Regions from separate parts of the Citrobacter sp. VF227 genome, predicted to be linked through region 2. Evidence: predicted binding sites of a transcription regulator. Region 2 holds the regulator's gene; each other region holds the start of a gene.

Region 1 (6,105 bases), on a different contig from region 2:
GCTGATCCGCCCGGAAAAGCGCGGGCGCTTTTTCTCTATTCTGATGATGCAGGATAGCGCCGGAGCCGTAGTCGGCGCGTTGCTCGGCAGTTGGTTGTTGCAATACGATTTCCGCCTGGTTTGCGCCGTAGGCGCGATTTTGTTCGTTCTGTGCGCGGCGTTTAACGCGTGGTTGCTTCCGGCATGGAAGCTCTCGACAGTGAAAATTCCGGTGCGTGAAGGAATGAGCCACGTGATGCATGACAAACGCTTTGTCACCTACGTGCTGACGCTGGCGGGCTATTACATGCTGGCCGTACAAGTGATGTTGATGCTGCCTATCATGGTGAACGACATCGCTGGCTCACCGGCCGCCGTGAAATGGATGTATGCCATCGAGGCGTGTCTCTCTTTAACGCTGCTGTACCCAATTGCCCGCTGGAGTGAAAAACGCTTCCGCCTTGAGCACCGTCTGATGGCTGGTCTGTTGGTGATGTCACTAAGCATGATGCCGATCGGGCTGGTCGGGAATCTGCAGCAGTTGTTCACTCTGATTTGCACGTTCTATATTGGCTCGATCATCGCCGAACCGGCGCGTGAAACCCTCAGCGCTTCGTTGGCGAATGCCCGGGCCCGCGGAAGCTACATGGGATTCAGCCGACTGGGGCTCGCCATCGGCGGCGCAATTGGCTATATCGGCGGCGGCTGGCTGTTTGATATGGGTAAAGCGCTGGCGCAGCCTGAACTGCCCTGGATGATGCTCGGTATCATCGGCTTCATCACGTTCCTCGCGTTGGGCTGGCAATTCAGTCTCAAACGCCCAACCCGCGGTATGCTGGAGCCAGACGCCTGATAACCGAACCAGCGTCCAGACGTTTTTCAGTTTTTTCTGCTGGCGTCCGGGGCGCTGGTACTCGATGATGCTTTGTGTCACGATTACGCCACATGCATCATGTTGAGGAACCCCATGAAAAAGTTTTTTTTTGCCGCTGCACTGATTGTCGGCGGCCTGTTGGTTGGTTGTAATCAACTCACGCAATACACGGTTAGCGAGCAAGAAATTAATCAAGCCCTGGCAAAGCATAATAACTTTTCAAAAGACATCGGTTTGCCCGGCGTTGCTGAAGCACATATCGTACTGAATAATCTCGCCAGCCAGATTGGCCGTGAAGAGCCTAACAAAGTAACCCTGACCGGCGACGCAAACCTGGATATGAACTCCCTGTTTGGCAGTCAGAAAGCGACCATGAAGCTAAAGCTCAAAGCCTTACCGGTTTTCAATAAAGAAAAAGGCGCGATTTATCTGCAAGAGATGGAGGTCGTGGACGCCACCGTCACGCCGGAAAAAATGCAGTCGGTACTGCAAACGCTGATGCCTTATTTAAATCAATCGCTGCGTAACTATTTCAACCAGCAGCCAGCGTACATTCTGAAGGAAGACAGCAGCCAGGGTGAAGCGCTGGCGAAAAAACTGGCGAAAGGTATTGAGGTCAAACCGGGCGAAATCATCATCCCGTTCACCGACTAATAAAACTGAGGGCGCTGATGCGCCCTTTTTTGCGATATTACATTTATTCTGCAAGTAAAGTAATCGTGTGACCATCAAGTACGATCTTCCGGGCATCATCAGGATCGAACGCATCGCGTTTCACGATTAGCCGCCAGTTTCCCTTCTTCCTATCCGGATCGCGAAACAACGCGACTATCCGCCGGTTGAGCGGGTACCCAATCCAACGCCTGCGCAATATTCTCTGCCAGCGTTTCAGTAAAACTTTCCTCTACCCGTTGTAGTACTGCTTGTGGTGTCAGAATATGTTGGGTCAGGCGATTCCCCAGCAGCAGCGCAACAGCTGCTTCTCCAGTCCCTTCAGGCTTATCGGGATCAACCTGTAACGCAATAATGAGTAGCACTGTCTCTTCGCGGATTCGATCATCCAGCCAGTTGTCGACCACGCTCACTCCATGCCCGATAACAGGCTCCAGGCATTGACGTATATCGTAGTTTTCCCATGCGTTACGCCAGAGAGAATGCAACCGCTGGGCGGGTAATGACGTATTCACTTCAAACAGCAGAGCGACCGGGTGATTCTCCGGTAGTTGCTTAAGATGGCGTGCAATTCCTGCGACTAATCTGTTAAAAATTTGCTGAATCAGGTCATCTCGCGTCATTCCGCTCTGGATTGGCAGCCTACTTAGACGATAACTGTTATTGCCGTGCCATGAAGGCTGCATATGCAAGATTTGTTTATTCTGGGTCAACGCCCCCACTGATGAGATATTCGTCTGTTCAGGCTCGTTATGCGCGGTGATAAATGTACTGTGTAATATCTGTAACGCGCGCCGCCCACGTCGAACTTCACTTAACAACAGTTCTTCCCTTCGTTTATTCCAGGTGTTAGCCTGAATTAATGCCGGAAGATAAATCATCATGCGCAACCAGATTGCGGTTAGCCAAACGATAAATGGCAGCACGACCGCTATTATCCAGAATGCCGGTGCGTCAAATGACATTCCGGTAAAATAGCCCCAACCGAAGCCAGGAATCAGTAATCCCGCAAGGCTTTTGAACCAACGGCTACCGATCGGAAAATCGGGTTTCTGAGCCGCAGGAGGGATCAGCTTTAATTTAACGGGCATGATTTATAATCGCTAAAGGGAAACGGGAACGGCAAAATACGGTAAAAACGGGCTTACAGTCTGGCGTCACTCACGGCGCCGTGCGGGATTCAGTGTCCATCTCTTCCGGCCAGTGAATATGTCCCCACTGCTGGGGATGCTCCGCAAACCGCGCTTCCTCTGGTACCGGCTGGTACTGCATATAGCGGCAGCAGTAGCACCACAACTCGCGCAATGCTTCCGGGTCTCCCACCGTCCACGTCAGCGCAAAGCGTTCCCGGACCCGGTTGGTCCCCGGCTGGCACACCGCGCCGTGCAGCTGATAACCCTGGTTATAACGTCCGGCCTCAAAGGTGATTTCTCCGCGCACTTCATCCCAGTGAAACACGCGGATCTCCACCGGCCATTCTGTCCACGGGTTCCAGCTGCTGCGCCGGTATTCATAAATATAGATTTTCTGCCGTTTCCGGTTTAAACGCACAGGGGTACCACGGGGCGTGTGATAGGTCATTCTGATTAAAAGTTTAAAAAAAGAGAGGAAAAAGACTACACCCATCATTGAGACTAGAAAAATTCTTATATCCCACCAAAATAATATAGGGCTAATTGAAAAGAAAAAAATAAACGGCACTAAGAGAAAGGCAAAAGTATCACCTCCGCTCCATGAAATCTGATTTTCATAACGGGGAATTTCCAGCCAGATATCATTCTTTTCATTCAGCCAGATAGTATTGGGCTCCACACTATGCTCCAGCCACTGAACCGGCAGATCCGCCTGCCATCTTTCCGCCTGCGGGCTCAACACGGAGCGGCGATAGAAAGGGTTTCCAGGATGTTCTCCTGGCATTGTATCAGCGCTCTGGCACTGTTTAGTTGTTCCGCCGGAGGATACTGAGGCGCGACGCTGCGCTTTATTCCCTGATTTCTGATTAGCCATACCTCACCCCTTGATATTAACCGTTAATGACAGGACATCTTGCGGATTGTATTTATTTTTCCAGTAGGCACGGGTTTCACCCGCCCCTGGATAAGAGCCTGCGCGTCAAACTCTGCGCACCAGACGCCCCATGGATGCATAACGCCTATCCGGGAAATACCTTCATCATCGAGGGAGTTAAGCAACGTTTGCTGCTGGAAGTACTGGGGAGAAAGGAGGATTCCTTTTGTCCACAACGGACGACAGATCTTCATAGCACCTCCTGTGCATTCGCGTTTCAATTCTGGCATAACGTAAATTAATACTTAAGCCAAAATTATTTGTTATGTAATTAATTATTATCATGAATATAATTACGTTTGATAATAAAAAATTTTACGAACAACAACAAGAGCAAGAGGCACTAAACACAGCCGTTATTTCTATCTGGTACCGAGACTTTTTTACGTGCAAACGAAAACGTTTCCGCTTATCCTTTGTTTCCGGCAAAAAAGACTATCCTCAGCCGGAGCATATTGATGACTGCACCATCCCAGGTTTTAAAGATCCGCCGCCCAGACGACTGGCATCTTCACTTTCGCGATGGCGACATGTTAAAAACTGTCGTGCCCTATACCAGTGAAGTCTATGGTCGCGCCATTGTGATGCCGAACCTGGCTACGCCCGTCACCACGGTTGACGCGGCTATCGCTTACCGCCAGCGCATTCTGGACGCGGTACCTGTCGGACACGATTTCACGCCATTAATGACCTGCTACTTAACGGATACGCTGGACCCCAACGAGCTGGAACGTGGATTTAACGAGGGCGTTTTCACCGCCGCAAAACTCTATCCGGCCAATGCCACCACCAACTCAACGCATGGCGTAACCTCTGTTGATGCCATCATGCCTGTGCTGGAACGGATGGAAAAATTAGGTATGCCGCTGCTGGTGCATGGTGAAGTGACGCATGCGGATATCGATATTTTCGATCGTGAAGCGCGTTTTATTGAAACGGTGATGGAACCGCTGCGTCAGCGTTTGACTGCGCTGAAAGTGGTGTTTGAACATATCACCACTAAAGATGCTGCCGAATACGTGCGGGACGGTAACGAGCTTCTGGCGGCGACCATTACGCCACAGCATCTGATGTTTAACCGCAACCACATGCTGGTCGGCGGGATTCGCCCGCACCTGTACTGTCTGCCAATCCTTAAACGTAACGTCCATCAACAGGCGCTGCGTGAACTGGTCGCCAGCGGATTTAGCCGTGCGTTCCTTGGTACCGACTCAGCGCCGCATGCGCGTCATCGTAAAGAATCAAGTTGCGGCTGTGCCGGGTGTTTTAACGCCCCGACCGCGCTGGGCAGCTATGCCACCGTGTTTGAAGAGATGAACGCGCTGGCGCATTTCGAAGCCTTCTGCTCACTCAATGGCCCGCAGTTCTACGGCTTACCGGTGAACGAGAGCTTTATTGAGCTGGAACGCCTCGAACACCGGGTTCCGGAGAGCATTGCGCTGAAAGACGATACGCTGGTGCCTTTCCTGGGTGGCGAAACGGTACGCTGGTCAGTAAAAAGCTAAAAAAAGTGTAGCCAATTGCTGCGGATAACTGTATAAATAAACAGTATATTCCACAGGGGGCTACTATGCGTATTGAAGTCACTATTGCTAAAACTTCACCTTTACCTGCCGGTGCAATTGACGCACTGGCGGGCGAACTCTCCCGTCGTATTCATCATCATTTTCCGGATAACGAAGGTAATGTTACCGTCCGTTATGCTGGCGCAAACAATCTGTCGGTCATTGGCGCGACAAAAGAGGACAAAGAACGCATCAGCGAGATCCTGCAGGAGACATGGGAAAGCGCAGATGACTGGTTCATCAACGAATAAATAATGATATGCAGTGATGTTTTTTTGCCGGGTCGCCCCGGCTTTTTTATACGCACTATCTTTTAATCAATCGCGCATTCCTTACAACGAACTTTTAATTTAATAATTAATTCCTGGTCATATTTTAACCACAACACCAAAATAATTGTGCAACATGCTAAAAAAAAATGAATAACATGTTGGTTTCTTAGTCAGAAAACGCTGAAAACAAAAAATTTATGCACTGCCCTCTTTAAATTTTCAATGAATACCCTTATTTATTGATATACTGAAGTTGCTTCAGAAAAAACGCATTGAACCTCGAAAACCGTTGTCTAGTAACACGAATTAGGGGGCATGATGGAAAAGAATAATGAAGTCATTCAGACTCATCCACTTGTAGGATGGGACATCAGCACTGTTGATAGCTATGATGCGCTGATGCTGCGTTTGCACTACCAGACCCCGAATCGCCCGGACCCGGATGGGACTGAAGTTGGTCAAACGCTCTGGTTAACCACTGATGTTGCCAGGCAATTTATTTCGATATTAGAAGCAGGAATCGCTAAAATTGAATCCGGCGATTACCAGGTAAATGAGTATCAGCGACATTAAACCTGATACATCCAACCATCAAAAGGCACCTTATCGGTGCCTTTCTTATTTCCAGGTTGAATATTCCGGGTCAGTTATTTACTCTGCTATACCTGTCATACTT
Region 2 (6,105 bases):
CATTTTTGTAACGCAGCGCGACAGCCGTAACCGCCGACTAAGAAGGCGATGGTTTGCGGTACATAGCTCAGGCCAATCACTGCCGGGCTGTAGCCCATTTCGCTGAGGATGAACGGGGAGCCCGTCAGCCATGCGAAGAAGCTCGCGGAACAGGCGGCATAAATCAGTACGTTCCCGCGATAGGTTTTCGAGCGTAGCAGGGTGGCGAATGTCAGTTTATCCTGGCTGTCGTCGCGCGCTTTAGCCGTTGGTTTTAAGCGCAGGGCAGGAAGCATCAGAATTAGGGTTATGGCAAACAGGGTGGCGAAAATGGCCTGCCAGGAAAAATGTACAAGGATCCAACTGCCTAACAACGGCGCCAATGCCGGAGATAATCCGACCAGCGGCATAATGGTGGCAAAGATGCGATTTACTTTTTGTGACGGATAATAATCAGTGACCAGCGCCTGCCAGATTACCGATGCCGCACAGACACCAACGGCTTGAACAAAACGCAGCGCCAGCAGGCCTGTGGCGTTTTCAACCCACAGCATGCCCAGACTACCCAGAGCAAAGATAGATAAACCCAGCAACAAAATAGGTTTGCGGCCGTAGTGGTCGGAAAGTGGCCCCCACAGAAGCTGTGCCACGGCAAAACCGGCTAAGAACAAGCTAAGGCTGGCGCTGACGGCTGATGCAGGCGTTTGCAGATCGGACTGAATTGCGGCGAAGGCGGGCAGATACATATCCGTTGCCAGAAAGCCGAGCACGCTAAGACCCGCCAGCCAGACTAAAAACCCTTTCCCAGGTTGCATCATCATTTCTCTTTTTTTAGCAGTAGAACAATGCCGCTGAGTGTAGTGAGTGTAATTCTTGCTGTGAAACGCTAATATTTGCTTACTGATTTCAAATTTTTTGCAGGCAGAATATGTGGTCGGAATATTCACTTGAAGTGGTTGATGCGGTTGCGCGTAATGGCAGCTTTAGTTCGGCCGCGCAGGAGTTGCACCGTGTACCCTCAGCGGTAAGCTACACCGTACGTCAGCTGGAAGAGTGGCTGGCGGTGCCGCTTTTTGAGCGACGTCATCGGGATGTGGAGTTGACGCCTGCCGGTGCGTGGTTTCTCAAAGAAGGCCGCTCTGTTATCAAAAAAATGCAGATCACCCGCCAGCAATGTCAGCAAATTGCCAACGGCTGGCGCGGACAGCTGGCGATTGCGGTAGATAACATTGTTCGCCCGGATCGCACCCGACAGATGATCGTGGATTTCTATCGTCATTTTGATGATGTGGAACTGTTGGTTTTTCAGGAAGTGTTTAACGGCGTCTGGGATGCGCTGTCCGATGGTCGCGTTGAGCTGGCAATTGGCGCCACGCAGGCGATTCCGGTGGGGGGACGCTATACCTTTCGCGACATGGGAATGCTGAGCTGGAGTTGCGTGGTGGCCAGCCATCATCCGTTGGCGTCAATGCCTGGGCCGCTTAGCGACGACACGTTGCGCAACTGGCCGTCGCTGGTGCGTGAAGATACTTCCCGTACGCTGCCAAAACGCATTACCTGGCTGCTGGATAACCAAAAACGTGTCGTGGTGCCTGACTGGGAATCTTCCGCTACCTGCTTATCCGCAGGGTTGTGTGTTGGCATGGTACCGACGCATTTTGCCAAACCGTGGATCGATAGCGGCAAGTGGGTCGCGCTACAGCTGGAAAATCCATTTCCTGATGCCGCATGCTGTCTGACATGGCAACAGAACGATACGTCACCTGCATTGAGCTGGCTGTTGGACTATTTAGGGGATAGCGAAACGCTGAACAAAGAGTGGCTGCGGGAGCCAGATGAGGCTCCCGCACAACGGTCTTAACGACGGTAATCGCGGAACGGGCCGTCGGCAACGGAGCGACGCTCTACCAGACGCGGATGCACCTCGATAGATTGCGACTCTTCGCGTTTATTCACGATACGGTCTAACAGCATATTGAAGGCCGTTTCACCGAGCGAATCTTTAGGCTGGTGAATGGTCGTCAGAGCCGGCGTGAAGAAACGGGCGTTGCGCACGTTGTCGTAGCCGATAAGCGAGATATCCTGCGGTACCCGCAGTCCCATCTCATCAGCGGCGCACAGCGCACCCATCGCCATGATATCGCCACCACAGAAGACGGCGGTCGGACGATGCGGCTGTGACAGAATTTGCTGCATGGCGCGATAGCCGGATTCAGGCTCAAAATCCCCCTGGACAATCCAGTTGTCCGGTACTTTTATCAGCGCTTCTTCCATCGCTTTCATAAAGCCAGCCAGACGCCCGGCTCCGGTGTTACGTTCCATTGGGCCTGGGATCACGCCAATCTCACGATGACCGCGTTCGACCAGATACCGACCCGCCATGTAACCACCTTCGAAGGCATTATCAATGACGGTATCGGTAAAGTCGGCTTTGGCCTCGCCCCAGTCCATGACGACCATCGGGATATGGCGGTATTCTTCGAGCATCGAAAGCAGCGACTCCGGATACTCAGAGCACATCACCAGCAGACCATCAACGCGCTTTTGCGCCATCATCGACAGATAAGCCTGCTGTTTTTCAAGGCTGTTCCATGCGTTACCCAGAATCAGGGTATAGCCTTTCTGGAAACAGTTTTTCTCAACGGCTTCGATAATTTCAGCGAAATAGGCCGCTTCACTGCTGGTGGCCAGCAAGCCAATAGACTTGGTGTGATTCACCTTCAGGCTGCGCGCAACTGCGCTCGGAGAATAGTGCAGCTCTTTGATTGCCGCCCAGACAGCATTACGCGTTTCTTCCGCGACAAAGCGCGTCTTGTTAATCACGTGTGATACGGTTGTAGTGGAAACGTTTGCTCGCTTCGCTACATCTTTAATTGTTGCCATTACATCTCACTCCAGACCATATCCTAAGCTCCTGAGAATACTCCAGGTAAACGTTTGCCTTCACACACCCTTAGCGCAACGTAAGGGTTGCGGCACGCCGGGAAAACGACACGGAACGTCAGGAAGGGGTCAATGGCCGGTACGCTAATCAAGTAAGCGTGGAATTTTGTCTGATCTTAACGAAAAGGGGAAGAGTTAAAAGCAGTTATCAATATAAATCGTGAGAGATTTTTGCTTTCAAGTGTGTAAAAATGCGCAATATCACTTTTTGTGTGGGAATAAAAAGGAGAAAACTTGATGAGCACCGATCTGAAATTTTCGTTAGTGACTACCATTATTGTTCTGGGTTTGATCGTCGCGGGTGGCCTGACCGCAGCGCTGCATTAATTTCCTCGAGGGAGTTAGCTCTCCCTCACTCTTTCCGCTCGTCTATCTCTTCTATTGTTTGCGAATAAGCAAAAGTCTTTTGCAATTTTGTTAACTTTATTAATTTTGCGATCAATGTCATGCTTTTGACTCTTATTTTATGTCGCGCCACGGCTCGACGTTACGGAGTCGCAATATGAAACTCAATTATCCTTTACTGGCGCTGGCGATCGGAGCGTTTGGCATTGGCACCACCGAATTTTCGCCAATGGGATTATTGCCCGTCATAGCCAAAGGAGTGGATGTTTCGATTCCGGCCGCCGGCATGTTAATCAGCGCGTATGCGGTTGGCGTGATGGTGGGGGCTCCGCTGATGACATTATTATTGTCTCATCGTGCGCGACGTAATGCGTTGATTTTCCTGATGGCGATTTTCACGTTGGGTAATGTCCTCTCGGCGATTTCACCGGATTACTCCACGCTGATGTTATCACGCATTTTGACCAGTCTTAATCACGGGGCATTTTTCGGCCTTGGCTCTGTGGTTGCTGCAAGTGTGGTGCCCAAACATAAACAGGCCAGTGCCGTGGCAACCATGTTTATGGGGTTAACCATTGCCAATATTGGCGGCGTTCCGGCGGCGACCTGGCTTGGTGAAAGCATCGGCTGGCGCATGTCGTTCATGGCAACGGCAGGGCTCGGCGTTATCGCCATGGTCAGTCTGTTCTTCTCATTACCCAAAGGCGGGGCGGGAGAGCGTCCGGATGTCCGCAGCGAACTGGCGGTACTTATGCGTCCTCAGGTGCTGTCGGCTCTGCTGACGACCGTTCTGGGAGCAGGGGCGATGTTCACGCTTTATACCTACATCTCACCGGTGCTGCACACTATCACTCATGCCACACCAGCATTTGTGACCGGTATGCTGGTGCTGATTGGCGTGGGCTTCTCAATCGGTAACTATTTTGGCGGCAAGCTGGCTGACCGTTCAGTCAATGGTACGTTGAAAGGCTTTTTACTGCTGTTAATGGTTATTATGCTGGCCATTCCTTTCCTTGCGCGTAATGAGCCTGGCGCGGCGGTCAGTATGGTGGTCTGGGGTGCGGCGACATTTGCAGTGGTTCCACCGTTGCAGATGCGAGTGATGCGTGTTGCCAGCGAAGCGCCGGGTTTATCATCGTCAGTCAATATTGGCGCATTTAACCTGGGGAATGCACTGGGGGCCGCAGCCGGTGGGGCGGTGATATCCGGTGGACTGGGTTACAGTTTTGTGCCTGTGATGGGGGCGATTGTGGCAGGGCTTGCGCTGCTGCTGGTGTTCATTTCCGCAAGAAGACAGCCTGAAGAGGCTTGCACTACCGCGAATTAATGCAAAAACGCAGAAGGAAGCCCTTCTGCGTTATCTTTTTTATGCTGCGAAGTTCTTCGCAACAAACTCCCAATTCACCAGCGCCCAGAAATGTTCCAGGTAGCCAGGACGAGCATTGCGATAGTCGATGTAGTAGGCGTGTTCCCATACGTCAACGGTCATCAGTGGCGTCGCGTCGGTGGTCAGCGGCGTACCCGCGTTGGAGGTTGAAACGATAGCCAGTTTGCCATCCGTTCCTTTAACCAGCCAGGTCCAGCCAGAACCGAAGTTTTTGATAGCGGCATCGGTGAACTGTGCTTTGAAATCTGCAAAGCTGCCAAAGGAGGCTGCAATGGCTTCGGCCAGTTTACCAGTCGGTTCGCCACCTGCGTTCGGTGCCAGGCAGTTCCAGTAGAAAGTGTGGTTCCAGACCTGGGCTGCGTTATTGAATACACCACCTTCAGAGCTACGAACGATCTCTTCCAGTGATTTACCTTCAAACGCCGTGCCTTTGATCAGGTTATTCAGGTTAGTAACGTAAGTCTGGTGATGTTTGCCATAGTGGTATTCCAGCGTTTCAGCAGAAATGTGCGGGACCAGAGCATCTTTGGCATACGGTAATGCAGGTAATTCGAACGACATTGCTTCTCTCCTTATTATTTATATTGAGTACACACAATAGCCTCATTGTGAGTAAGGATAGGGTAGCAAATTGAAAGGTTATGCAAAAGAAGAACTTACCCTACAGCATGTTCTGTAGGGTAAGTTTTTAGCGAATTGTTTTTGGCGTCATTACCCGGCGAGCGCCCACATAGTGGCGCTGCCAGTAATCTTCGCTCAGCGAGGTGATTTGAATTTCCCGGCCGCTGCGCGGGGACTGAATAAATTTTCCGTTGCCGACATACACACCAACGTGATCGGCTGTTCCGCGACCCTGAGTACGGAAAAAGACCAGATCGCCATTTTTCAGTTCGCCACGTTCAATCGGCGCGGCATCACGTAGATGGTACATTTCGTTCGCAGTACGGGGAATGCGGAATTTCACCAGATCTTTATAGGCATAATAGACCAGACCGCTGCAGTCAAACCCGGTTCTTGGCGATGTACCGCCCCAGCGATAAGGCTTGCCTATTTGATTCATCAGCGTGGACATGGCGGTTTTAGTGGCTTTCTGCACTTTGACCTTGTGTGCGTCAGCGAGCGTAGTCGGAGCCGTAGTTTTCACTTTTACACAGCGTGGCTTATGGCCTTTACGCGGCGTGCATTTTTCAGTCCAGGTCACGGCAGCGGTTTGTGCTGCGGCAGTTTTGCCTCGACGGTTTGCAGTTTTAGTCGACTTTGCCGGAGTGGCAGTGCGATTTTTAGAAGAGGAAGCGGTTTTGGTGCTGGTTTTACTGGAGGTCTTTGTCGCCGTTTTCTTGTTGGTCTTTGTTGTTTTTTGGCTGGTTGTTGCGCTTTTCTTTTTATCTACCGTTTTGATGGGGTGGGATTGGGTAGTTGTCGTCCTGGCCTGCTTGGAAGCATGAGCCATA
Region 3 (6,105 bases), 1.1 Mb from region 2:
TCATCTACAATCATCGGTTGCGCCCTGCGGTTTTGGGTAAAGGGGTAACCCATTATTATGAACCGCTGGACGCTGAGCGTATGCATCGTGCAGCCCAGTGTCTGATTGGCGAAAATGATTTTACCTCGTTCCGTGCGGTACAGTGCCAGTCGCGCACACCGTGGCGTAACGTGATGCACATTAACGTCGAACGTTTCGGTGCATATGTGGTGGTGGATATTAAAGCGAATGCCTTTGTACATCATATGGTCAGGAATATTGTCGGCAGCCTGATGGAAGTAGGTGCCCACAACCAGCCGGAGAGCTGGATAGCAGAACTGTTAGCGGCGAAGGACAGAACGCTGGCAGCGGCAACGGCGAAAGCGGAAGGACTGTATCTGGTTGCAGTAGATTACCCGGAACGGTTCGACCTGCCAAAACCGCCTATGGGCCCGCTATTTCTGGCGGACTAATTTGAGTCGTATAAAGGCAAAACTATGGACCTGATTTACTTTCTTATTGATTTTATCCTGCACATTGATGTGCACCTGGCGGAGCTGGTCGCGGAATACGGTATCTGGGTATACGCGATTCTGTTTCTGATCCTGTTCTGTGAAACCGGGCTGGTGGTGACACCGTTCCTGCCGGGAGACTCGCTGCTGTTTGTTGCTGGTGCGCTTTCTGCGCTGCCAACTAACGATCTTAATGTTCATCTGATGGTGGTATTGATGATTGTGGCGGCGATCGTGGGCGATGCGGTGAACTACACGATTGGCCGGTTGTTCGGTGAAAAACTATTTAGCAACCCGAACTCCAAAATTTTCCGTCGCAGTTATTTGGATAAAACCCATGCGTTCTATGAGCGTCATGGTGGTAAAACCATTATTCTTGCGCGTTTCGTACCCATCGTACGGACATTTGCGCCGTTTGTTGCCGGTATGGGGCACATGTCCTACCGTCATTTTGCGATGTATAACGTCGCAGGCGCGCTGCTGTGGGTCTTGCTGTTTACCTATGCAGGTTATCTGTTCGGCGACCTGCCGATCGTTCAGGAAAACCTGAAATTACTGATTGTGGCGATTATTGTCCTTTCCGTATTGCCGGGCGTAATTGAAGTGATTCGCCATAAGCGTGCTGCGTCACGGGCTGCAAAATAGAAAGTAACTCAGCGGTTCGACCACTTTTTTATCCAAAGTTTCGGGCTGTTATGTTTTAATGTGCAACATTCATGGTCTGTTAGGGGCAAAAATGGCATTATGCGCCCCTTATAACAAAGCTGACTAGGGTTCAGGCAGAAAGGTCACCAATGAGCTGGATTGAACGAATTAAAAGCAACATTACTCCCACCCGCAAGGCAAGCATTCCTGAAGGGGTGTGGACCAAGTGTGATAGCTGCGGTCAGGTTTTATACCGTGCTGAGCTGGAACGTAATCTTGAGGTCTGTCCGAAGTGTGACCATCATATGCGCATGTCGGCGCGCAATCGCCTGCATAGCCTGTTAGATGAAGGTTCTCTTGTGGAACTGGGTAGCGAACTTGAGCCGAAAGATGTGCTGAAGTTTCGTGACTCCAAAAAGTACAAAGACAGACTGGCCTCTGCGCAGAAAGAAACCGGCGAGAAAGATGCGCTGGTGGTAATGAAAGGCACGCTGCATGGTATGCCGGTCGTTGCTGCGGCATTCGAGTTCGCGTTTATGGGCGGCTCCATGGGCTCTGTGGTCGGCGCGCGTTTTGTCCGTGCCGTCGAACAGGCGCTGGAAGATAACTGTCCGCTGATCTGCTTCTCCGCTTCTGGCGGGGCGCGTATGCAGGAAGCACTGATGTCTCTGATGCAGATGGCAAAAACCTCTGCCGCGCTGGCGAAAATGCAGGAACGCGGTTTACCGTATATTTCTGTACTGACCGACCCAACGATGGGCGGTGTTTCCGCAAGCTTCGCAATGCTGGGCGATCTCAATATTGCTGAACCGAAAGCACTGATTGGTTTTGCGGGTCCGCGTGTTATCGAGCAAACCGTACGTGAGAAACTGCCGCCGGGATTCCAGCGCAGCGAGTTCCTGATTGAAAAAGGCGCTATCGATATGATTGTCCGCCGTCCGGAAATGCGCCTGAAACTGGCAAGCATTCTGGCGAAGCTGATGAATCTTCCTGCGCCGAATCCGGATGAGCCGCGTGAAGGCGAGGTGGTACCTCCGGTACCCGATCAGGAATCAGAGGCCTGATAACTTACTCTATGGATTTTGAGTTGCAGGAAGGCGGCAAGAGAGTGAACCCCGATGAGCTTGCGCTGGCAAGTGATTCGGGTGAGCGAGAGCAGCCAATACACCTGCAGCTTGAAGGACGACGAGTAAAAAAGGGCAGGGCCAACTGGCGCTGCCTTTTGCTTTTTTCTACGTAATAAAATTACAGGCATCATGGACAATAAACGTATTCCTCAAGCCGCGTCGCCCCTGGCGTCGTGGCTTTCTTATCTGGAAAACCTGCACAGTAAAACCATCGATCTGGGCCTTGAGCGTGTAAGCCAGGTGGCGCGCAAACTGGGTGTGTTGAAACCCGCGCCATTTGTGTTTACGGTGGCAGGAACCAACGGAAAAGGCACGACCTGTCGTACGCTGGAATCTGTGCTGACCGCAGCAGGCTATAAAGTCGGGGTCTACAGTTCGCCGCATCTGGTGCGCTACACGGAACGCGTGCGCGTGCAGGGGCGTGAACTGTCGGAATCAGCGCATACCGCATCGTTTGCTGAGATCGAAGACGCGCGTGGCGACATTTCTCTGACCTACTTTGAATACGGTACGCTATCAGCGCTCTGGTTGTTTAAACAGGCGCAATTGGATGTCGTTATTCTGGAAGTGGGGCTGGGCGGGCGTCTTGATGCCACCAATATCGTTGATGCTGATGTGGCTGTGATCACCAGTATTGCGCTTGATCATACTGACTGGCTGGGCCCGGATCGTGAAAGCATTGGTCGTGAGAAAGCGGGAATTTTCCGCGCAGAGAAACCGGCTATCGTTGGCGAACCGGAAATGCCTTACACCATCGCGGATGTCGCGCAAGAGTGCGGGGCAATTTTGCAACGCTGCAGCGTGGACTGGCGCTATGCGGTAACTGAGAACGACTGGTCGTTTACGGATAATCACGGAACGTTGGCGCATCTGCCGTTGCCACAGGTTCCCCAACCTAACGCTGCTACCGCACTGGCCGCGCTGCGCGCAAGCGGGCTAAAAGTCAGCGAGCAGGCCATTCGTGACGGCATCAAACACGCGATTTTGCCCGGACGCTTCCAGATTGTGAGCGAGTCGCCGCGAGTGATTTTCGATGTTGCCCATAACCCGCATGCGGCGGAATATCTGACCGGACGTCTGAAAAAGTTAGTGAAAAGCGGGCGTGTACTTGCGGTTATCGGTATGCTACATGATAAAGACATTGCCGGTACGTTAGCCTGGTTAAAAAGCGTGGTTGACGTTTGGTACTGTGCGCCCCTGGAAGGGCCGCGTGGCGCAACGGCAGAACAATTGCTGGAGCATCTGGGCAAAGGCAACGCCTATGACAGCGTGGCGCAGGCATGGTCTGCGGCACTGGCTGAGGCGAAGCCTGAAGATACCGTGTTGGTGTGTGGATCGTTTCACACTGTCGCACATGTCATGGAAGTAATAGACGTGGGGAGAAGCGGTGGCGAGTAAGTTTCAGAATCGATTAGTCGGCACAATTGTGCTGGTCGCGCTGGGAGTGATTGTGCTCCCCGGGTTGCTTGACGGGCAGAAAAAGCATTATCAGGATGAGTTTGCGGCGATCCCTCTGGTGCCGAAACCCGGCGATCGCGATGAACCAGACATGATGCCTGCGGCAACGCAGGCGCTGCCGACCCAGCCGCCGGAAGGGGCGGCAGAAGAGGTGCGTGCGGGTGATGCTGCCGCGCCATCCTTAGATCCTTCACGTTTGACGACGGCCAACAGCGCAGAGTTGGATCCTGTCCCTGCGCCCGTAGAGCAGCCGAAGCCTAAACCGAAGCCGCAGCCTGTTGCCGTCGCTCCGACGCCTGCACCGGCCCCAGCACCTAAACCGGCCGCTGAAGAACCGCCAGCGCCAACCGGCAAGGCGTACGTCGTACAGCTCGGGGCGCTGAAAAATGCGGATAAGGTCAATGAGATCGTGGGTAAACTTCGTGGCGCGGGCTTCCGGGTATATACTTCCCCGTCAACGCCGGTGCAGGGTAAAATAACCCGCATTCTCGTCGGGCCGGACGCCTCCAAAGATAAGCTGAAGAGCTCGCTGGGCGAGCTGCAGAAGCTCTCTGGTCTGAGTGGCGTCGTGATGGGGTACACCCCTAATTAAGGGATTGCGCTATTTACGGCGCAGCTCTTATTCAGGCCGGATACGGTGTTTTCACCGCTATCCGGCAGTGCCCAAAGAGGCATAAAACGGTATGGCGTTGAAGATTTTTTCAGCGCCATTTTTATTTACGCGTGGAAAGGAAATCCCTACGCAAACGTTTTCTTTTTCTGTTAGAATGCGCCCCGAACAGGACGACAGGGCGTAAAATCGTGGGACACATATGGTCTGGATTGATTACGCCATTATCGCGGTGATTGGTTTTTCCTGTCTGGTTAGCCTGATCCGTGGCTTTGTTCGTGAAGCATTATCGTTGGTGACTTGGGGTTGTGCTTTCTTTGTCGCCAGCCATTACTACACTTACCTGTCTGTCTGGTTTACGGGCTTTGAAGACGAACTGGTTCGAAATGGGATTGCTATCGCGATACTGTTCATCGCGACACTTATCGTCGGCGCTATCGTTAACTTTGTGATAGGCCAACTGGTAGAGAAAACAGGTCTGTCGGGAACCGACAGAGTGTTGGGGATCTGCTTCGGTGCTCTGCGCGGAGCGCTGATTGTCGCCGCCATCTTGTTCTTTCTCGATACGTTTACCGGTCTGTCGAAAAGTGAAGACTGGAGTAAGTCGCAGCTGATCCCGCAGTTCAGTTTCATCATCAGATGGTTCTTTGACTATCTGCAAAGCTCGTCAAGTTTCTTGCCCAAAGTATAAACTTTGGGTTGTTGCTGAACGAGGAAAAGACGTATGTGCGGTATTGTCGGTATCGCCGGTGTTATGCCGGTAAACCAGTCGATTTATGACGCGTTAACGGTGCTCCAGCATCGTGGCCAGGATGCCGCTGGCATCATCACCATTGATGCCAACAACTGCTTCCGCTTGCGTAAAGCGAACGGAATGGTGAGCGACATTTTTGAAGCGCGCCACATGCAGCGTTTGCAGGGCAACATGGGCATCGGTCATGTGCGTTACCCAACGGCTGGCAGCTCCAGCGCCTCCGAGGCTCAACCTTTCTATGTCAACTCACCGTATGGCATCACGCTTGCCCACAATGGCAACCTGACCAACGCGCATGAGCTGCGTAAAAAGCTGTTTGAAGAAAAGCGCCGCCACATCAATACCACTTCAGATTCAGAAATTCTGCTGAATATTTTCGCCAGTGAGCTGGATAACTTCCGCCACTACCCGCTGGAAGCCGATAATATTTTTGCCGCTATTGCGGCAACCAACCGCCAGATCCGCGGTGCCTATGCCTGCGTGGCGATGATTATCGGTCACGGTATGGTTGCCTTCCGCGATCCGAACGGCATCCGTCCGCTGGTGCTGGGTAAACGTGATATTGGCGATGGTCGTACCGAGTACATGGTGGCCTCCGAGAGCGTAGCGCTGGATACGCTGGGCTTTGAATTCCTGCGTGACGTAGCTCCTGGCGAAGCGGTCTATATCACCGAAAAAGGTCAGCTGTTTACCCGGCAGTGTGCGGATAACCCAGTCAGCAATCCGTGCCTGTTCGAGTATGTTTACTTTGCACGTCCTGACTCTTTTATCGACAAGATTTCCGTCTACAGCGCCCGTGTAAACATGGGTACCAAGCTTGGCGAAAAAATTGCTCGTGAGTGGGAAGATCTGGACATCGACGTAGTGATCCCGATTCCGGAAACCTCGTGCGATATCGCGCTGGAAATTGCCCGCATTCTCGGTAAGCCGTACCGTCAGGGTTTTGTGAAAAACCGCTACGTGGGCCGTACCTTTATCATGCCGGGCCAGCAACTGCGCCGTAAATCCGTGCGCCGTAAG
Region 4 (6,105 bases), on a different contig from region 2:
ATTGGTGCATAACAACCGCGTGATTGGCGAAGGCTGGAACCGTCCGATCGGCCACCATGATCCGACTGCTCACGCTGAAATTATGGCGCTGCGTCAGGGGGGCCTGGTACTGCAAAACTACCGTCTGTTAGATGCCACGCTGTACGTCACTCTGGAGCCGTGCGTGATGTGCGCAGGCGCGATAGTCCATAGTCGTATCGGCCGGGTGGTTTTTGGCGCACGCGATGCGAAAACGGGCGCTGCCGGGTCATTAATGGATGTGCTGCATCACCCAGGAATGAATCATCGGGTTGACGTGACCGAAGGCGTGTTACGGGATGAATGCGCCACGCTGCTCAGTGATTTCTTCCGCATGCGTCGGCAGGAGATCAAAGCGTTGAAAAAATCCGCCAATCAGTAAATACCAATCAGGCTACTTATCCTCTTTCTTTTGTGCTGAAAACAGCAGCGAAGGGGAGTGCGACAGGTAGTTTGACGATGTCTGAGTCAGAAACGCTGAAAGCGGAAATTTATCTTTACCCACCAGCTCAGCCGGTGACACCGCCGGATAATCCTGAGCCAGTTGCATTTTTTCCTGCGCCTGTTTTTCTTTCTCCTGCAGATACCCCACCAGGCTAATCTGGTATTTACGGATATTTTCCACATAAGCGTAGGCTTCGTGACCACGCGCATAGCCATAGGTCAACTTGCTGTAATACGGCTTTTGGCTGAGTAGTGGCAGTCGCTGTTTTACGTCGGACCAGCTGTTCGGATTGCCTTTTGTTTTCACCGTCAGCGCCCGGGCATCCAGCATGTGCGCATAACCCATGTTGTAGGCCGCGAGCGCAAACCAGATACGTTCCCCTTCGGGAACGGTATCCGGCACTTTACTCATCATATCCTGCAAATACCGCGCGCCGCCGCTGATGCTCTGTTCTGCATCGGTACGGTCAGTTAGCCCGAGACTCTGGGCGGTATTTTTGGTCAGCATCATCAGCCCGCGTACCCCAGTCGGGGATGTGGCCTGCGCATCCCAGTGCGACTCCTGATAGGATATTGCGGCGAGCAGTCGCCAGTCTATCTCCTGCGCATACTTCTCAAAGAGCGGCTTGAGGTCCGGCAATACGCTGTCTACGGCACGCAAAAAGGTGCGGGTATCAACATAGTCAAAATCATCGCCATGCCCAAGATACTTCTCTTCCAGCCGCGCCAGAGAACCATCTTCATTCATGGTATTAAAGAAATCCAACAGCGCGGCAGACAGGGTGTTGTCATTGTCCAGACGACTAAACCAGGTCACCGGTTGTTCGTCGGAAACGTCCAGCGCCACGGCCAGCTCAGGATGAACGCGCTGGTATAAACTGATGGCGACGGAATCGGCAATGGTGTAATCCAGCTTTCCGGCGATAACATCATCAAGCAGTTCAGTGGTACCTTTTTTGTCATCGACCTTCCAGCTCAGCTCGGGGAATTTTTTCTCTTTTAGCTGTTGGAGATCGTTAACCACCACATGTCCTGGGGCGATAGTCAGTTGGCTTTCGTTCACGGTGGCGAGCGTGCGCGGGCGGTATTGTCCAACCCGATACACCAACTGTTGTGAAACTGAATAGTAGGTCGGTCCTGGCTGGTAATTTTTTACCCGCTCGCTGTTATAGACCAGACCTGCGGCTAACAGATCGGCATTACCGTTATCCAGGTCGTCGAAAAGCTGGCTAATGTTCTGGCGCACTGTGACGTTTAACTTCACGCCCAAGTAGTTGGCGAACGCCTGGGCCAGTTCATAATCCAGACCGAATTTTTTGCCGTTGAGGGTTGCGTAAGTTAACGGCGAGTCGAGGGTACTGACGCGCAGCTCTCCCCGCGACTGAATGGCGGCGATACGATTTTCGGCTTTACCGAACCAGGGGATAGATGGCCAAAGGGCCGCTGCCAACAACAGCGTTAATATGCCGATGAACAGATAATTAATCTTTAATTTTTTCAATTAGTTAATTCTCTGAACCGTACGTTTTCTCTGCCTGCTGTGGTGCTGATTAAGAAGTGAAGTCGTCATTAATGAGCGGCATTTTGCTTAAACTTGCGCCAGTTGGCAACTTATTCAGAAACCAGACCGCATTTGATGATAAGAAATGGTCGTGATTTTATTTCGACGCAAACGGTTTCGTCGGCGCGCCAGATTCTTTATAATGACGCCCGTTTCCCCCACTTGGGCACACCGAAAGCTTAGAAGACGAGAGACTTATGATGGAAATTCTGCGTGGTTCACCTGCACTGTCTGCATTCCGTATTAACAAACTGCTGGCACGTTTTCAGGCTGCCAACCTCCAGGTCCACAATATTTACGCCGAGTACGTCCATTTTGCCGATCTGAATGCACCGCTGAATGAGGACGAGCACGCACAACTAGCACGTCTGCTGAAATATGGTCCTGCTCTTCACAGCCACGCCCCTGAAGGCAAACTGCTGCTGGTTACGCCTCGCCCTGGCACCATCTCCCCGTGGTCTTCTAAAGCGACTGATATTGCCCACAACTGCGGCCTGCAGCAGATTAGCCGCCTGGAACGTGGCATTGCCTGGTATGTTGAGGCCTCTACGTTGACCGCTGAGCAGTGGCAGATGGTTGCCGATGAACTGCACGACCGCATGATGGAAACGGTTTTCCCAGCACTGAACGATGCCGAAAAGCTGTTTGTACATCATCAGCCAGCACCGGTCTTAAGCGTTGATCTGCTGGGTGAGGGACGCCAGGCACTGATCGACGCTAACCTGCGTCTGGGCCTGGCGCTGGCGGAAGACGAAATCGACTATCTGCAGGATGCGTTCACCAAACTGGGACGCAACCCGAACGACATTGAACTGTACATGTTTGCGCAGGCAAACTCCGAGCACTGCCGCCACAAGATTTTTAACGCCGACTGGATTATCGATGGTAAACAGCAGCCGAAGTCGCTGTTCAAGATGATCAAAAATACCTTCGAAACTACGCCGGACCACGTGCTGTCTGCCTATAAGGACAACGCTGCGGTAATGGAAGGTTCTGAAGTGGGTCGTTACTTTGCCGACCACAAAACCGGCCGCTACGATTTCCATCAGGAGCCAGCCCACATCCTGATGAAGGTAGAAACCCACAACCATCCGACGGCTATCTCTCCGTGGCCGGGTGCGGCAACCGGCTCCGGCGGCGAAATCCGCGACGAGGGGGCTACCGGTCGTGGTGCAAAACCGAAAGCAGGGCTGGTGGGTTTCTCCGTTTCCAACCTGCGTATTCCAGGCTTTGAACAGCCATGGGAAGAAGATTTTGGTAAGCCGGACCGTATTGTTACCGCGCTCGATATCATGACCGAAGGGCCACTGGGCGGCGCGGCGTTTAATAATGAATTTGGTCGCCCGGCGCTGACGGGGTATTTCCGCACCTATGAAGAAAAGGTTAACAGTCACAACGGCGAAGAACTGCGCGGTTACCATAAACCGATCATGCTGGCAGGCGGGATCGGTAACATCCGTGCCGATCATGTACAGAAAGGCGAGATCGTCGTTGGCGCTAAGCTGATCGTCCTCGGCGGGCCGGCAATGAACATCGGTCTTGGCGGGGGTGCGGCCTCTTCTATGGCTTCCGGCCAGTCTGATGCGGACCTCGACTTTGCCTCCGTACAGCGTGACAACCCGGAAATGGAACGTCGTTGCCAGGAAGTTATCGACCGCTGCTGGCAGATGGGCGATGCCAACCCGATCCTGTTTATCCATGACGTTGGCGCTGGCGGCCTGTCAAACGCCATGCCTGAGCTGGTAAGCGATGGCGGTCGCGGCGGTAAGTTCCAGCTGCGCGATATCCTCAGCGACGAACCGGGCATGAGCCCGCTGGAAATCTGGTGTAACGAATCCCAGGAGCGTTATGTGCTGGCGGTTGCCGCTGACCAGCTACCGCTGTTTGACGAACTGTGTAAGCGCGAGCGCGCGCCGTATGCGGTGATCGGTGAAGCCACCGAAGAACAGCATCTGACACTGAGCGATAGCCACTTCGACAATCAGCCGATCGACATGCCGCTCGATGTGCTGTTGGGCAAAACGCCGAAAATGACCCGCGATGTGCAGACGCTGAAAGCCAAAGGCGATGCCCTGAAGCGTGGCGAAATCTCGATTGCAGATGCGGTTAACCGTGTGCTGCATCTGCCGACTGTTGCTGAAAAAACGTTCCTTGTGACCATCGGCGACCGTACCGTTACCGGCATGGTCGCGCGTGACCAGATGGTGGGGCCATGGCAGATCCCGGTCGCCAACTGCGCGGTCACTACCGCAAGCCTTGATAGCTACTACGGTGAAGCGATGTCTCTTGGCGAGCGCGCGCCAGTCGCATTGCTCGACTTCTCTGCCTCTGCGCGTCTGGCTGTAGGTGAGGCGCTGACCAACATTGCGGCAACGCAGATTGGCGATATAAAACGCATTAAACTGTCGGCTAACTGGATGGCTGCTGCGGGTCACCCTGGCGAAGACGCCGGACTGTACGAGGCGGTAAAAGCCGTTGGGGAAGAATTATGTCCGGCGCTTGGCCTGACCATTCCGGTGGGCAAAGACTCTATGTCGATGAAAACCCGCTGGCAGGAAGGCAACGAACAGCGTGAAATGACCTCGCCGCTGTCGCTGGTGATCACCGCCTTTGCCCGCGTGGAAGACGTGCGCCACACGATTACCCCGCAGCTTTCTACTGAAGACAATGCCCTGTTGCTGATTGACCTTGGTCTTGGTCACAACGCGCTGGGTGCAACAGCGTTGGCGCAGGTTTACCGTCAACTGGGCGATAAGCCTGCTGATGTGCGTAACGTTGAGCAACTGAAAGGCTTCTACGACGCCATTCAGGCGCTGGTGGCACAGCGTAAGCTGTTGGCCTACCACGACCGTTCAGACGGCGGGCTGCTGGTTACGCTGGCGGAAATGGCCTTCACCGGTCACTGCGGTATTGAAGCTGATATCCACTCTTTGGGTGACGATCGTCTGGCTGCGCTGTTTAACGAAGAGCTTGGCGCGGTGATTCAGGTTCGCGCAGCTGATCGTGAAGCGGTTGAGGCGTTGCTGGCTCAACATGGCCTGGCCGATTGCGTGCACTATCTGGGGAAAGCCGTGCAGGGCGACCGCTTCGTGGTTGAAGTTGACGGTCATGCGGTGTTCAGCGAAAGCCGCACCACGATGCGTATGTGGTGGGCGGAAACCACCTGGCAGATGCAGCGTCTGCGCGACAACCCGGAGTGTGCCGATCAGGAACACGACGCTAAAACCAACGATGCCGACCCTGGCCTTAACGTTAAACTGTCATTTGATATCAATGAAGACGTTGCTGCTCCGTACATCGCCACTGGCGCGCGTCCGAAAGTGGCCGTGCTGCGCGAGCAGGGCGTTAACTCCCATGTCGAAATGGCGGCAGCTTTCCACCGTGCGGGCTTTGACGCTATTGATGTACACATGAGCGATCTGCTGGGGGGACGCATCGGCCTGGGTAATTTCCAGGCGCTGGTAGCCTGCGGCGGCTTCTCTTACGGCGATGTGCTCGGCGCAGGGGAAGGTTGGGCGAAGTCAATTCTGTTCAACAACCGCGTGCGTGATGAGTTCGAAACCTTCTTCCATCGCCCGCAAACGCTGGCGCTCGGGGTGTGTAACGGTTGCCAGATGATGTCTAACCTGCGTGAGCTGATCCCGGGAAGCGACCTGTGGCCGCGCTTTGTACGCAATTACTCCGATCGTTTTGAAGCCCGCTTCAGTTTGGTTGAAGTGACGCAAAGCCCGTCTTTACTGCTTGCCGATATGGTGGGATCGATGATGCCGATTGCCGTTTCTCACGGTGAAGGTCGTGTGGAAGTGCGTGACGGTGCGCATCTGGCTCAGCTCGAGAGCAAAGGTCTGGTGGCCCTGCGCTATGTTGATAATTTCGGTAAGGTGACCGAGACCTACCCGGCTAACCCGAACGGTTCGCCGAACGGTATTACCGCTGTTACCACGGAAAATGGTCGCGTTACCATTATGATGCCGCACCCGGAACGCGTGTTCCGTACCGTGAGTAACTCCTGGCACCCGGAAAACTGGGGTGAGGACAGCCCGTGGATGCGCATTTTCCGTAACGCGCGTAAACAGTTGGGT

Evidence for each region. Region 2 encodes PurR, which represses purine synthesis genes. Its sites were predicted from a motif close to CANGCAAACGTTTGCNTG; they were not measured.
Region 1: the regulator PurR is predicted to act here: its motif matches at 3,985-4,002, upstream of pyrC (dihydroorotase).
Region 3: the regulator PurR is predicted to act here: its motif matches at 4,461-4,478, upstream of cvpA (colicin V production protein).
Region 4: the regulator PurR is predicted to act here: its motif matches at 2,128-2,145, upstream of purL (phosphoribosylformylglycinamidine synthase).

Annotation. Positions count from the first base shown of each region.
Region 1 is NZ_JBRFVF010000002.1:46,700-52,804, forward strand. It holds gene mdtH (multidrug efflux MFS transporter MdtH) at 1-832, shown strand, start outside; gene ACU8YC_RS07675 (lipoprotein) at 947-1,507, shown strand; gene ACU8YC_RS07680 (hypothetical protein) at 1,657-2,616, opposite strand; gene ACU8YC_RS07685 (DUF6708 domain-containing protein) at 2,687-3,532, opposite strand; gene ACU8YC_RS07690 (hypothetical protein) at 3,556-3,786, opposite strand; gene pyrC (dihydroorotase) at 4,051-5,097, shown strand; gene dinI (DNA damage-inducible protein I) at 5,163-5,408, shown strand; gene bssS (biofilm formation regulator BssS) at 5,748-6,002, shown strand.
Region 2 is NZ_JBRFVF010000001.1:242,629-248,733, forward strand. It holds gene punC (purine nucleoside transporter PunC) at 1-794, opposite strand, end outside; gene punR (DNA-binding transcriptional activator PunR) at 908-1,840, shown strand; gene purR (HTH-type transcriptional repressor PurR) at 1,837-2,862, opposite strand; gene cydH (cytochrome bd-I accessory subunit CydH) at 3,160-3,249, shown strand; gene ACU8YC_RS01270 (MFS transporter) at 3,425-4,594, shown strand; gene sodB (superoxide dismutase [Fe]) at 4,634-5,215, opposite strand; gene ACU8YC_RS01280 (C40 family peptidase) at 5,343-6,105, opposite strand, start outside.
Region 3 is NZ_JBRFVF010000001.1:1,315,002-1,321,106, reverse strand. It holds gene truA (tRNA pseudouridine(38-40) synthase TruA) at 1-452, shown strand, start outside; gene ACU8YC_RS06445 (DedA family protein) at 477-1,136, shown strand; gene accD (acetyl-CoA carboxylase, carboxyltransferase subunit beta) at 1,286-2,200, shown strand; gene folC (bifunctional tetrahydrofolate synthase/dihydrofolate synthase) at 2,393-3,661, shown strand; gene dedD (cell division protein DedD) at 3,651-4,313, shown strand; gene cvpA (colicin V production protein) at 4,534-5,022, shown strand; gene purF (amidophosphoribosyltransferase) at 5,056-6,105, shown strand, end outside.
Region 4 is NZ_JBRFVF010000012.1:66,113-72,217, reverse strand. It holds gene tadA (tRNA adenosine(34) deaminase TadA) at 1-400, shown strand, start outside; gene mltF (membrane-bound lytic murein transglycosylase MltF) at 413-1,963, opposite strand; gene purL (phosphoribosylformylglycinamidine synthase) at 2,221-6,105, shown strand, end outside.